DNA from 3 places in the Streptomyces sp. NPDC051907 genome. Region 2 is predicted to be linked to each of the others. Evidence: riboswitches for the same ligand, from Rfam matches in the RefSeq annotation. Region 2 holds a riboswitch; each other region holds the start of a gene.

What was found. A riboswitch is a leader RNA that binds a small molecule or an ion and turns the genes downstream of it on or off. The one in region 2 is predicted to bind cyclic di-AMP.
Positions count from the first base shown of each region.
Region 1: it holds a riboswitch for cyclic di-AMP, as region 2 does, so the genes downstream of both, AB0M39_RS22790 (transglycosylase family protein) here and AB0M39_RS13940 (M23 family metallopeptidase) in region 2, are expected to answer to the same signal.
Region 3: it holds a riboswitch for cyclic di-AMP, as region 2 does, so the genes downstream of both, AB0M39_RS20115 (M23 family metallopeptidase) here and AB0M39_RS13940 (M23 family metallopeptidase) in region 2, are expected to answer to the same signal.

Region 1 covers NZ_JBFAYB010000045.1:9,978-14,383, reverse strand. Annotated here, with positions in the region: gene eno (phosphopyruvate hydratase) at 1-880, opposite strand, end outside; gene AB0M39_RS22790 (transglycosylase family protein) at 1,547-2,206, opposite strand; cyclic di-AMP (ydaO/yuaA leader) riboswitch at 2,210-2,385, opposite strand; gene AB0M39_RS22785 (transglycosylase family protein) at 2,649-3,575, opposite strand; gene AB0M39_RS22780 (cytochrome P450) at 3,689-4,406, opposite strand, start outside.
Region 2 covers NZ_JBFAYB010000019.1:85,788-90,193, reverse strand. Annotated here, with positions in the region: gene AB0M39_RS13950 (HPr family phosphocarrier protein) at 26-307, shown strand; gene AB0M39_RS13945 (GntR family transcriptional regulator) at 498-1,184, opposite strand; gene AB0M39_RS13940 (M23 family metallopeptidase) at 1,461-2,231, opposite strand; cyclic di-AMP (ydaO/yuaA leader) riboswitch at 2,244-2,406, opposite strand; gene AB0M39_RS13935 (pitrilysin family protein) at 2,635-4,017, opposite strand; gene AB0M39_RS13930 (pitrilysin family protein) at 4,035-4,406, opposite strand, start outside.
Region 3 covers NZ_JBFAYB010000036.1:18,965-23,370, reverse strand. Annotated here, with positions in the region: gene AB0M39_RS20130 (hypothetical protein) at 1-741, opposite strand, end outside; tRNA gene AB0M39_RS20125 (tRNA-Met) at 842-915, shown strand; gene AB0M39_RS20120 (PP2C family protein-serine/threonine phosphatase) at 1,276-2,448, shown strand; cyclic di-AMP (ydaO/yuaA leader) riboswitch at 2,684-2,839, shown strand; gene AB0M39_RS20115 (M23 family metallopeptidase) at 2,851-3,912, shown strand; gene AB0M39_RS20110 (aldo/keto reductase) at 4,192-4,406, shown strand, end outside.

The DNA.
Region 1 (4,406 bases), on a different contig from region 2:
AGCCGTCCCAGTCGTCCTCGAACAGCGGGTCCTCGATGGAGACGAGCGGGTACGCGGCGACGAGCTCCGCGTAGTACTCGGTCATCTCGGCGGCCGAGCGGGACTTGCCCTCGAACTCGTACTTGCCGTCCTTGTAGAACTCGGACGCGGCGACGTCGAGCGCGAGCGCGATGTCCTTGCCCGGGGCGTAGCCGGCCTGCTTGATCGCCTCGAGGATGAGGTCGAGCGCCTCGCGGTTGGAGCCGAGGTTCGGGGCGAAGCCGCCCTCGTCGCCGAGACCGGTGGACAGGCCCTTGGTCTTCAGGACGGACTTGAGGGTGTGGTAGACCTCCGCGCCCCAGCGCAGGGCCTCGGAGAAGGACTCCGCGCCGATCGGCGCGATCATGAACTCCTGGATGTCCACATTGGAGTCGGCGTGCGAGCCGCCGTTCAGGATGTTCATCATCGGAACGGGCAGCAGGTGCGCGTTCGGGCCGCCGAGGTAGCGGAAAAGCGGCAGGTCGGACGCCTCGGAGGCGGCGTGCGCGACGGCGAGGGAGACGCCGAGGATGGCGTTGGCGCCGAGGGAGGACTTGTCCGGGGTGGCGTCCAGGTCGAACATCGCCTGGTCGATCAGGCGCTGCTCGGTGGCGTCGTAGCCGACGAGCTCCGGGCCGATCTGCTCGATGACGGCGAGGACGGCCTTCTCGACGCCCTTGCCGAGGTAGCGGTTCTGGTCACCGTCGCGGAGCTCAAGAGCCTCGAACGCACCGGTGGAGGCGCCGGACGGGACAGCAGCACGGCCGGTGCTGCCGTCGTCGAGGCCAACCTCGACCTCGACCGTGGGGTTGCCTCGGGAGTCCAGGATTTCCCGGGCTACGACGACGTCGATGGACGGCACGAGCATCTCCTTCTGGGATGTGACGCTATACGCAAGGTCTCTTTGGCCTTGCGACAAGAGCCTAACCGGCTGCGGACCCTCGGCCAGCCGATGCCCGCCCGCTGGGACGAAAAACGGCGTGAAGGGCGGGGATATGGGACAAAGCAGCCGACATCTACTTATGAGTAACGCGAATCGCTCCGCGTATACCGGCCCTACCTCAGCCCGGCCGCGCACACTCAGCCTCGCCGGGTACATCCAGCCCCGTGGGCGCTTGAGCCGCAAACCAAGCCCCGTGGGGGTCCCCCCGGACGAAGTCTGGGGGAGTTTGAGGCGCGGGGTCCGGGGCAGCGCCCCGCGGGCAGCCCGCACAGGGCATGTCACCGTTGCCTCGGGGGGCTGCGCCCCCGTACGGCCTTCGGCCGTGTCCTCAATCGCCGGACGGGCTGGGTTTCCCGGGCACATCCAGCCCCGCCGGCGTTTGAGGCGACCGACATTCAGCCCCGCCGGCGATTGAGGCGCGGGGTCCGGGGCAGCGCCCCAAATCAGCCTCGCCGGCGATTGAGGCGCGGGGGTCCGGGGGCGGAGCCCCCGGGGACGGGGGGCGCGTCCGCGCAGAGCAGTGCCCCGCGAGCACCGGTGGGCCGCCGGGTCCACCGGGTCTCGCGGGGCACGCCCCACACCAGATCAGCTCAGGTGAAGCAGCTGACCCGGGTAGATCACATTCGCGTCGTCCACGACGTCCTTGTTCAGGTCGAACAGCTTCTTCCAGCCGCCCTCGACCTTCTTCTCCTCGGCGATCGAGCCCAGCGTGTCACCGGCCTTGACCTTGTACTCGCCGTCGCCCTTCTTCACGGCCTTCGCCTTCGCCGGCGCCGCGGGGCGCTCGGAGCGGGTCGTGGGCGCCTCGGCGCGCTTCGGAGCGGCGGGCTTGGCCGGAGCCGGGGCGGCCTTCTCCGCGGCGCCGGTGTACGCGGCGTCGGACAGGCCCACGCCGCAGTGCGGCCACGCGCCCTTGCCCTGGCCCGCGAGGACCTTCTCGGCGACCTGGATCTGCTGCGACTTCGACGCCTGGTCGGCGGTCGCGGCGTACGCGGTGCCGCCGTACGCGGCCCAGGTGGAGGCGGAGAACTGCAGGCCGCCGTAGAAGCCGTTGCCGGTGTTGATGGACCAGTCGCCGCCGGACTCGCACTGGGCGACGGTGTCCCACTCGGAGGCGGTCGCGGCGGAGGCGGAGGTGGCGCCGAGCAGCGGGGCGGCGACGGCCGCACCCGTGATGCCGGCGAGCGTGGCGATGCGGGTGGCCTTCGAGGGACGACGGTGCTTGGACTTGCTGGAGAACAGCATGGGACATCTCCTCACCGACGCCTACGAGGTGAGCTGTCGGGTTCGGGCCAGATGAGTTGCCCGGCCGCGCGACCTAGCGCGCGGCTTCACCCCAAGCCGTTCCACGGCCGTTCGTCAGCAACGGCCGGGGGGCGGCGCTTACCTGGGTCCCCCGCTCCTGCCTTCGGCGCATGACGCGACGACTGGTCCCCCCGACCGACGGCAGGATTCGGCGTGACGGTCAGCGGTGCCCGCGATGGCGAGCGGTCAGACCGTAGACACACCGCTCCCCGATGTTCAAAGACGAACATCGGGGAGAAATCGCCCTTTCCGCCCTTTGGGGCGATTACATTTCCGCAGGTCGGGGGCGAAGTGTGCACATTCGGTAGGCGAGCCACGCCAGTTAGGACAAAGAGACCCTTGTCTCACTTACACAGAACGGACATAAGCCCGCGAACTGCCGCTACTTCGGGTCGGAGGAGTGGTCCAGATCGAGGCTCTGGCCAGGAAGGATCAGGTCCGGGTCCTCGCCGACGGCCTTCCGGTTCGCCTCGTAGAGCGCGGTCCAGCCGCCGGGCACCTCCTGCTCGTCGGCGATGGTCCACAGGCTGTCGCCGGTGCGGACCGTGTACTCGCCGGGCGAAGTGTCCGCATTCGCAGGCTCACGTGTTGAACCGTCACCCCGTGAGGCATGTCGGCCGCTTTCACGCTCATTGTCCGTATTGCCCGACTCGGTCCCCTCGGGCGCCGGCTCGCCGCGGTGCTTCCCGGCGCCGGAGCCCGACTCGGGGGTCGCGCCCTTGGAGGGCTCGGCGCTCTCCTCGCTGCGGGCGGGCGCGCTCGGCTGGGCGGACTGCTCCGGCTTCGAGGGGGCCGCCGGCTCGTCGGAGGACGACTCCTTCTCCGGCTTGTCGGAGGTGGTCTCGGCCGCCTCGCCGGTCGGCTCGCCGGAGGGCTGGTCGATCGGGGCGCTCGGCCGCGGCGTCGGCTGGGCGGTGACGCCGTCGGCCGATCCCGCGATCTTCAGTCCGGCGATGGACGAGCAGCCGGGCCAGGCGTCCGGCCCCTGCGCGGCCAGGACCATCTCGGCCACGGCTATCTGCTCGGTGCGGCTCGCGAGGTCGGCGCGCGGCGCGTACGCCGTGCCGCCGTAGGTCTCCCACGTCTCCTGGGAGAGCTGGAGCCCGCCGTAGTACCCGTTGCCGAGGTCGGCGCTCCACATGCCGCTGCTCTCGCACTCGGCGACGCGGTCCCATGTGGTGCCGTCGGCGGCCGAGGCCGAGGTCGCGCCGAGCAGCGGGATCGCGATGGCCGATCCCGTCACCCCTGCCGCGACGACGAGGGCCGGAGCCTGACGGGGTCGGCGGTGCCGTCCGTTCCCGGAGCGCATGCGGTTGCCTTTCGCGTGACAGCTTGGATCGACGGTGAACGTAGCGGCATTCGAACGCGAGTCACAAGTCGATGCAGCGGAGATCACGTGAAAGTCACGAACATGATGGACCGTCAGTTCTGCTGGGGTGTGAACTCAACCGGCAGAGTGCGCAATCCACGCATAATGAGACCCCCACGCCACCGCAAATCGTCCGGATCGCCCGCAAGCCGCAAGTCCGGCGCCCTCCTGAGCAGCGTCGCGATGGCGGTCTGCCCTTCCAGCCGGGCGAGCGGGGCGCCGAGGCAGTAGTGGATGCCGTGGCCGTATCCGAGGTGCTTGTTGTCGCTTCTCGACAGATCGAGGGCGTCGGGCTCGGCGAACCGCTCGGGGTCCCGGTCGGCGGCGGCGAGCACCACCAGGACGGGGTCTCCGGCCTCGATCCGCTGCCCGCCGAGGCTCAGCTTCTCGGTGGCGAACCGCCAGGTGGCGATCTCCACCGGCCCGTCGTAGCGCAGGAGTTCCTCCACGCCGGAGGCGAGCAGACCCGTCTCCCCCGCCGCGAGGGACGCCTGGAGCCGGTCCCGCTCCCCGGGGTTGCGCAGCAGCGCGTACACCCCGTTCCCGATCAGGTTCACGGTCGTCTCGAAGCCGGCGAACAACAGGATGAAGGCCATAGCCGCGGCCTCGTTCTCCGTCAGATGCTCGCCGTGGTCCGAGGCGCGGATCAGGCCCGAGATCAGGTCGTCCGAGCCCTCTTGTCCCAGGGTCTCCCGTTTGCGGTGGATCAGCTCGGCGAGGTAGCCGCGCATCATCTTCACCGAGCGGGCGACCCCGCCGCGGGGGCCGCCC
Region 2 (4,406 bases):
CCGCTAAGACTTGAAGGGCAACACCATGGCTGAGCGCCGCGTCAATGTCGGCTGGGCCGAGGGCCTTCACGCCCGCCCCGCTTCCATCTTCGTCCGTGCCGCCACGGCGTCCGGCGTCCCCGTGACGATCGCCAAGGCCGACGGCAGCCCCGTCAACGCCGCCTCCATGCTCGCCGTGCTCGGGCTGGGCGCGCAGGGCGGCGAGGAGATCGTGCTCGCCTCCGAGGCGGACGGCGCCGACGTCGCCCTGGACCGTCTGGCCAAGCTGGTCGCCGAGGGCCTCGAGGAGCTCCCGGAGACCGTCTGAGCCGCAGTCGCCCACGACAGAGCCGCGGATCCCGAATTCGGGAGACCGCGGCTCCGTTCTATTCCGGGACGGAGATATCCGGCTGGATCCACGCGAGCGGATCCAGGGACAGACCGACAGACCGGAATAGGAATTCGGGCAGCAGGACAGGCCCCCCGATAATTCCTTCCCTTTGTATACGGCGCGACTGTTAATGCCGGAGGCTCGCGGTGTTTACGGCATGTTGCGAAGTCCTCACGGTCCTTGTGCGCTCCTGTCCGCGCAGCCGGTGAGCGGCCACCGCCCGCTCGGCGTGCAGGGCGGTCAGCGCGCGGGCGCGCTCGCCGTCGCCGCGCGCCACCGCGTCCACGATCGCGCCGTGCTCGGCCCAGGACTCGACGGGCCTGGCCGGCTGCTCGACCGCGTACATCCACGCGATCTTGTGCCGCAGCTGGGTGAGCAGGGCGGTCAGCCCGGGGCTCTGGGAGGCCTGGGCGAGCGTCTCGTGGAACCAGCCGCCCAGGGAGCGCAGATCCTCGCCCTGGCCGCGCCGCGCCCGCTCCTGGCCCAGCCTGACCAGGCCGCGCAGCACCTTGAGGTGCGCGTCGGTGCGGCGCTGGGCGGCGCGGGCGGCGCCCAGCGGCTCCAGCAGCAGACGGATGTCCAGCAGGTCCGCGGCCTCCTGCTCGGTGGGCTCGGCGACACAGGCGCCGGCGTGCCGGCGGGTAGTGACGAAGCCCTCGGACTCCAGGGTGCGCAGGGCCTCGCGCACCGGGACCCGGGAGACGCCGTAGCGGCGGGCGAGCTGCTCCTCGGTGAGCCGGCTGCCGCGCGCGAATACACCGGAGACGATGTCGTCGCGGATCGCCGTGCATACCGAATGCGCAGGAATGCGCATGACCGAACCTCCGCTTTAATCCGCGCGAAACGCAGCCGATTGACTTCTGTTCGGCAACCCTATTGCAACGGACGCGATTTTCCGATGGCCCACCGAAATCCATGGACACCTTTTGGCCAGGAAGCGCCGCGGGCGACGGCGAGGGCGGTTCGGGGGCCGGGAGGCGGGCGGGGCCGGGGAACGCCGAAGGCCCCGGCGGGGACCGGGGCCTTCGAGAAGGAGAGCGGGATCAGGCGGACGCGCGGCGCCCTGGTGCGGGCGCCCGGCGGCCGGTGATCAGACCTTGACGCCGTGGGAGCGCAGGTAGGAGACCGGGTTGATGTCGGAGCCGTACTCCGCCGTGCTCCGGGCCTCGAAGTGGAGGTGGGGGCCCGAGGAGTTGCCGGTGGAGCCGGAGAGGCCGATCTGCTGGCCCGGGGTGACGTCCTGGCCGACCGAGACGCCGATGGAGGAGAGGTGGCCGTACTGCGTGTACGTGCCGTCGTGCATCTTGATCACGACGTTGTTGCCGTACGCGCCGCCCCAGCCCGCCTCCACGACGGTGCCCATGCCGACGGACACGACCGAGGAGCCGGAGGCGGCGTGGAAGTCGACGCCGGTGTGGCTGCCGGAGGACCAGGCGGCGCCGCCGGCCTGGTAGGCGGTGCTGACATACGAGCCGGCGACCGGGGCGGTGAAGGAGAGCAGGCGCTTGCGCTCTGCCTCGCGGTCGGCGCGCTCCTTGGCCTCGCGGGCCTCCTTGACGCGGGCCTCGGCCTGGCGCTTCGCCTCGGCCTCGGCCTTCGCCTTGGCGGCGGCGCGGTCGGCCTCCAGCCGCTGCACCTCGGCCTGGTCGGCGATCTCGTCCGCGAGGGAGTCGACGGCGACTGTCTGCAGGGTGCCGGTGTCCTCCATGGAGGGGGCGCCGGGCTCGGCGGCGAGCGCCGGGGAAGCGAGGGTTCCGATGACGCCGGTGGTGGCGAGGGCCGCTACGCCTGCCATGTTCGCGCTCTTGCGCGACAGGCGGCTCGGGGCACGGTGCTTCCCGGTGGCACGGGTGAACGCCATGGAGAGGCTGATCCTTTCCTTCCTTCTCGCCTACCGGGTTAGCTGACGGGTTCGGAGCAGGAAGGTCTCCTACGGGCCCCTCCGCGGCTGCGAAGGCGTCCGATTCACCCCAGGGACTGAGTGGGTCCCCGGCTCCCCAGGCTCGCGCCTGACGGGGACTCGGCGATGACTGTCCGATGCCGCGGGTGCGGCGGGCTACTGGCGAACAGCCGCACTGACGCTAGGCGGGCGCTCTTTCAATCGCCAAACAGACGGCCCTTTTTGTAGCGCACGCCACAGGGCAGACAGGCAACTAGCCAACAAAACGGACATACGACGGAACCCCGGGCATCGCACTGAAGCCGGGGTTCCGTTTCCTGCTGTGGAGTTGTCGTGCCGCGCGCCGGGGACGGCGGGAGGTCAATCAGCCTGTGACAACAGTCACTTCGCCGATGCCCAGCGCCTTGACCGGCTCCGCGATCTGCGCGGCGTCGCCGACGAGCACGGTGACCATGCGGTCCACCGGGAAGGCGCTGACGGCCGCGGCCGTCGCCTCCACGGTGCCCGTCTCGGCGAGCCGTACGTACAACTGCGCCTGATAGTCGTCCGGGAGGTGCTGCTCGACCTGGTCGGCGAGCGTGCCCGCGACGGACGCGGCCGTCTCGTACTTCAGCGGGGCCACGCCCACCAGGTTCTGCACGGCGACGTCGCGCTCGGCGTCGGTGAGGCCCTCGGCCGCGAGCGTGCGCAGCACCTTCCAGAGGTCGTCCAGCGCCGGGCCGGTGTTGGGGGTGTCCACGGAGCCGCTGATGGCGAGCATCGAGGCGCCCGTGGCCCCGCCCGGGGCGGTCGGGGATGCGGAGCGCAGCACCTGGCCGAAGGCCCGTACGCCGTAGGTGTAGCCCTTCTCCTCGCGCAGGACGCGGTCCAGCCGGGAGGTGAGGGTGCCGCCCAGGCAGTACGAGCCGAGGACCTGCGCCGGCCAGACGCGGTCGTGCCGGTCCGCGCCGATGCGGCCGATCAGCAGCTGCGTCTGCACGGCGCCGGGCCGGTCCACGATCACCACGCGGCCGGTGTCGTCCGCGGTGATCGGCGGCATGGGGCGCAGATCGGCCTTGTCGCCGGTCCAGCCGCCCAGGGTGTCGGCGAGGACGGCGTCCAGGTCGACGCCCGTCAGGTCGCCCACGATCACCGCGGTGCCCGTGGCGGGCCGCACATGCCCCTCGAAGAAGGCACGCACGGCCGCCGCGTCGATGCGCTTGACGGTCTCCTCCGTGCCCTGGCGGGGGCGCGACATGCGCGAGGAGGCCGGGAAGAGCTGCTTGGACAGCTCCTTGGCGGCGCGGCGGGCCGGGTTGGCCTGCTCGTGCGGGATCTCGTCCAGGCGGTTGCGGACCAGGCGCTCGACCTCGCTGCTCGCGAACGCGGGCGCGCGCAGGGCCTCGGACAGCAGGCCGAGCGCCTTGGGCAGCCGGGAGACCGGGACCTCCAGAGAGACCCGGACGCCGGGGTGGTCGGCGTGCGCGTCCAGGGTGGCGCCGCAGCGCTCCAGCTCGGCGGCGAACTCCTCCGCCGAGCGCTTGTCGGTGCCCTCGGACAGGGCGCGCGCCATGATCGTGGCGACGCCGTCGAGGCCCTCCGGCTCGGCGTCCAGGGGAGCGTCGAGGGAGAGCTCCACGGCCACGACCTGCTGGCCGGGGCGGTGGCAGCGCAGCACGGTCAGGCCGTTGTCGAGCGTGCCGCGCTCGGGGGCCGGGAAGGCCCACGGCCTGGCCTCGCCGGCCTGCGGCTGCGGGTGGAAGTCCATGCTGACGGCAGCGTCGCTCACTGGTCGGCTCCCTCGTTGTCGTCGCTGTCGTTGTCGGCGCCGTCTTCGGCGGCGACCGGCTCGTAGACCAGCACCGCCCTGTTCTCGGGGCGCAGCCGGGCCTTGGCGACCGCCTGCACCTCCTCGGCGGTCACCTCCAGCACCCGCTGCACGGCGGTCAGCGCCAGCTGGGGGTCGCCGAACAGCACGGCGAACCGGCACAGTTCGTCGGCGCGCCCGGCGACCGTGCCGAGCCGGTCCAGCCACTCGCGCTCCAACTGGGCCTGCGCGCGCTCCATCTCCTCGGGCGTGGGGCCCTCGGCGGCGAACCGCGCCAGCTCCTCGTCGACCGCGGCCTCGATCTGGGGCACCTCCACGCCGCCGGACGT
Region 3 (4,406 bases), on a different contig from region 2:
CGCGTCCCGGCAGCCGATCCGCCCCGGCAGGTCCTTGGGGCAGTCCCCGTCCGCGCGCCGGCTCACCCTGTAGTCGAAGCCGGGCGACGCGCCCGGCTCGCCGCCCTGGGTGAAGTGCATCCGGAACTCGTTCGGTCCCAGCGTGCCGCTGCCCTCCTCCGCCTCGAGCCCGCCGGGCGGCTCGATGAGCAGCCGCTCCTCGCGGGCGAGCCCGCTGCGGTTCAGGAGGGAGTCCAGCCGGTCGCGTTCGCCGGCCTCCTGGAGCGTGTACGTGGTGAACGCCAGGGTCCCGGCGAGTGCGACCGCGGAGGTCAGCCGCACGGACCGGCTCGGGACGAAGAACGCGGCGACCACGGCGTACGGAAGCCCGCTCAGCGCGATCCTCATGTCCGCGCCGCCCAGGTCGAACTCGTCCGTGGTCCAGGCCGCGAACCCGCCGAGCGCCCCCAGCGTGCCGCCGACGAGGACGGTCGCCGCCCAGCCCATCAGGCCGCGGGCCGTCGCGCAGAGCGGCACCACGTCGCGTACGACCAGTCCCGTCGCGGCCAGTGCCGCGATGGAGAGAAGGCCGCCAACGAGCAGCACGGCCAGCGTGGCGCCCGGCCCGCCGACCCACACCGCGCCGACCGTCGCGAACCCGAGCGCGGGCGCGAGGGCCGCTCCGACGATCCAGACGAGCAGCAGATGCCCGGCCGTCCGAGCCGCCGTCGGCCTCTCCGAATTCACTGGTGTCTCAGCCATATGGCAGATGGTCGCGGCCGCCTTTGGAGGGGCGGAAGAGCGGTCGTACTCATAAATGGCTTTGATCATGCTCCGGATGGCGTAAGGTTGTGTTCACCGACGCGGGGTGGAGCAGCTCGGTAGCTCGCTGGGCTCATAACCCAGAGGTCGCAGGTTCAAATCCTGTCCCCGCTACTAGCAGCAGCGGCCCGGCACTCGATCAGAGTGCCGGGCCGCTGTCGTATGCCCAGAAGTCTCAGGCACCAGGGCGCCAGGGCGCCAGGAGCCAGGCGCCAGCAGCCCGAGGCCAGGTGCCAGGAGTCCGAGGCCAGGCGCCCGCCCGTCCCCCGCCCGGCGCGGAGCACGGGAAGCATGCGCCGTTTCGCGGGTCGCACGCCCGCGCACCTCGCCGTACGCCCGTCGCCGCCTCGATACGCCCCCGCGTCGTATCCCCCACTTGGCCGACGGCGAGTCGCCGCACGGCGCGGCTCCGGCCAGCCTGGGGAGGGCGCGGTACCGTCCGCAGCCGTGGGCGGACTGGGCAGGAGATCATCGGTGGGGCACCGAAAGCAGGCCGGCGGCGGCTACATCGCTCAACTGTTCGTCCGGGCGCTGCCCGCGCTGATGATCGTCGGCGGGGTGGTCTTCGACGTCCTCACCCCGCCCAGATTCACCGCCGTGCCCTTCTTCGCGGCGGCCCCACTCATCGCCGCGCCCTTCTTCTCCCTGCTCACCACCCTGCTGACCGGCATCGCGGCGACCGCGGCCGTCGTCGGGCTGCACTTCTACAACCAGACCGTGTCCCAGGTCACGGCGTACACCGAGGTGTCCACCGTCGTCACCGTCTCCGGGCTGGCGCTGCTCATCAACCGGGTCGTACGGCTCAGCGGCGAGCGGCTCGCCTCCGCGCGCGTCATCGCGGAGACCGCGCAGCGCGCCGTGCTGCCCACGCCCTCCGACCGGATCGGCGGGCTCCATGTAGCCGCGCGGTACGAGGCGGCGCAGGCGGACGCGTTCATCGGCGGCGACCTGTTCGCCGTGCAGGACACCGCGTACGGCGTACGGCTGATCGTCGGGGACGTACGCGGCAAGGGGCTGGACGCCGTCGAGGCCGTCGCCGTCGTCATCGGGGCGTTCCGGGAGGCGGCCGAGCAGGAGAGCTCGCTGGAGGGCGTCGCCGAGCGTCTGGAGCGGGCGCTGGCGCGCGAGGGGATCCGGCGGCCCGGGCTGGACGCCGTCGAGGGCTTCACCACCGCCGTGCTCGCCGAGATCCCACGGGAGGACGGCGCGGTGCGGGTGGTCAACCGCGGCCACCCCGAGCCGCTGATGCTCTACGTCGACGGGGATCTGGACCTGCTGGAGCCGACCGACGCCGCGCTGCCGCTGGGGATGGGCGACCTGGGGCTCTGGCCGGACCGGGCCGAGGAGTATCCGTACCCCCCGGGGGCCACCCTCCTGCTCTACACCGACGGGCTCTCCGAGGCGCGGGATGCGGCCGGTGTCTTCTACGACCCGGGCGGGCGGCTCGGCGGCCGGATCTTCCCCGGGCCCGAGGAGCTGCTGGACGCGCTCGTGGACGATGTGCGCCGGCACACGGGCGGCGGGACGACCGACGACATGGCGCTCCTCGCGGTCACGAGGCCCGTCGAGGGGCAGCCGGAGCGGCGCAGGACCGTGCCGGTCGTCAGCGCGGCGGACGACGGGCGCGAGGACGCCCACGGTCCGTAACCGAAGGGTGCCCCTCCGCATAACATTTGATGCACTGTCAGGTGCGTGGGGTTGACGTAGATGTTCCTCTAGGTGCCGGTGTGGCGGTCAACTCGCCCGATTCCAGACCTGTATGTCCCGTTAAGGGTTGGTCAATCTCCTTAACGATCAACAAGAACAGCTTGGAATCAGACCCCGGTGTCTATTAACGTTCGATAACGCAGCGCGGTCGTCCCAGCCGTCGACATGACGGCACCGTGCGCACGCGCCGAATCCCGCAAGGGAACCGGGGAACCACCAATTGGGGTGAATCGGACGTCTTTTGCCGTGCAGTTCGCGGCCGAAGCGACCGTAGGAGACCTTCCTGCTCCGAACCCGTCAGCTAACCCGGTAGGCGAGAAGGAAGGAAAGGAGTGCGCCTCCGTGGCGTCCAACAGGCCTGCCCCCGAAGCTCCCCGGGCGACTGAAGTCCCTTTTGAATCGCCCTACTTCGGTGACGAGACATCGGCAGAGCCGACGTTCGGCGAGTGGAACCCCACGGCGGACACCGTCCGTCCGGTGCGCGGAAAGCACCGGGTCGTCAAGCAGCGCGGCGGCATCGCCCGCAGCTCCACGGTCCTCGGCGTCGGCGTGATCGCAGCGGTCGGCGCGGGCGGCATCGCCACCGCGCAGGACAAGCCGCCGGTCTCGATATCGCTTCCCGACCTTCCGGACGCCGAGTCCCTCCCGGGCGTCGGCTCCCTCATCTCCGACGACTCCAACGGCGAGTCCGACGACCAGAACACCACCGCGGCCGCCGCCATGGGGCTCGCCGCCGACCAGAGCGCGGGCAGCACGGCCGTCGCAGACCAGGGCGGCGCCGGCGAGGCTCTGCGCGCCCGCATCCTCCAGCAGGCCGAGCAGCAGCAGGCCGAGGCGGACGCCGACGCGAAGGCCGCCGCCGAGAAGCTCGCCGCCGAGAAGGCAGCGGCCGCCGCCGAGAAGCAGCAGAGCGAGGCCGAGGCCAAGGCCGCCGAGGAGAAGCGCAAGGCGGAGGAGGCCGCGAAGGCCAAGGCGGAGGCGGAGCGGCTGGCCAAGCTCGCCGCGAGCTACTCCCTGCCCACCTCCTCGTACACGATCACCTCGACCTACGGCGAGTCCGGCTCCATGTGGTCCTCGGGCCAGCACACCGGCCTGGACTTCGCCGCGCCGACCGGCACCCCGGCCAAGGCGGTCCACAGCGGCACGGTCAAGTCGGCCGCCTGGTCCGGCTCGTACGGCTACCGCGTCGTCCTCGAGCTGGAGGACGGCACGGAGATCTGGTACGCCCACCTGTCCTCGATGACCGTGGGAGCGGGCCAGAAGGTGGGCACGGGCGAGACCATCGGCCGTGTCGGCGCGACCGGCAATGTGACCGGCCCGCACCTGCACCTCGAGGTCCACACGGCGGGCGGCTCGGGCATCGACCCGGCGGCCTGGCTGCGCGACAAGGGCCTGACGGTCTGAGCACCGCTCACTGAACCCCCGGCGGGTCTGGCGCACACCCCCCGACGCCAGGACTGCCGGGTCTTCGCGTTGACACGGGGATTGCCGGGTCCTCGCGTTGACGCCGGCAGCGCCGGATGCTCGCGCGGACACAGGGACTGCCGGGTGCTCGCGCGGCTGAGCAGGGGTGCCGAGGAGCGGCGCCGAGCAGCGGAGGCCGTCGCCGCCGGTGCCGAACAGTGGCTTGTTCTCGTTCCCGCGCTCGGAATACCCTGTCCCCGCTGGGGTGTTGATCTCCCCATGACTTCACTCAGGCCTCTCGGCGCCTCAGAGCTCTCCGTCTTCCCCCTCGCCCTCGGCGGCAACGTCTTCGGCTGGACCGCCGACGCGACGCAGACCTTCGCCGTGCTCGACGCGTACACCGCCGGCGGCGGCAACTTCGTCGACACCGCGGACCTCTACTCCGCCTGGGCCCCGGGGAACAAGGGCGGCGAGTCCGAGACCCTCATAGGCGA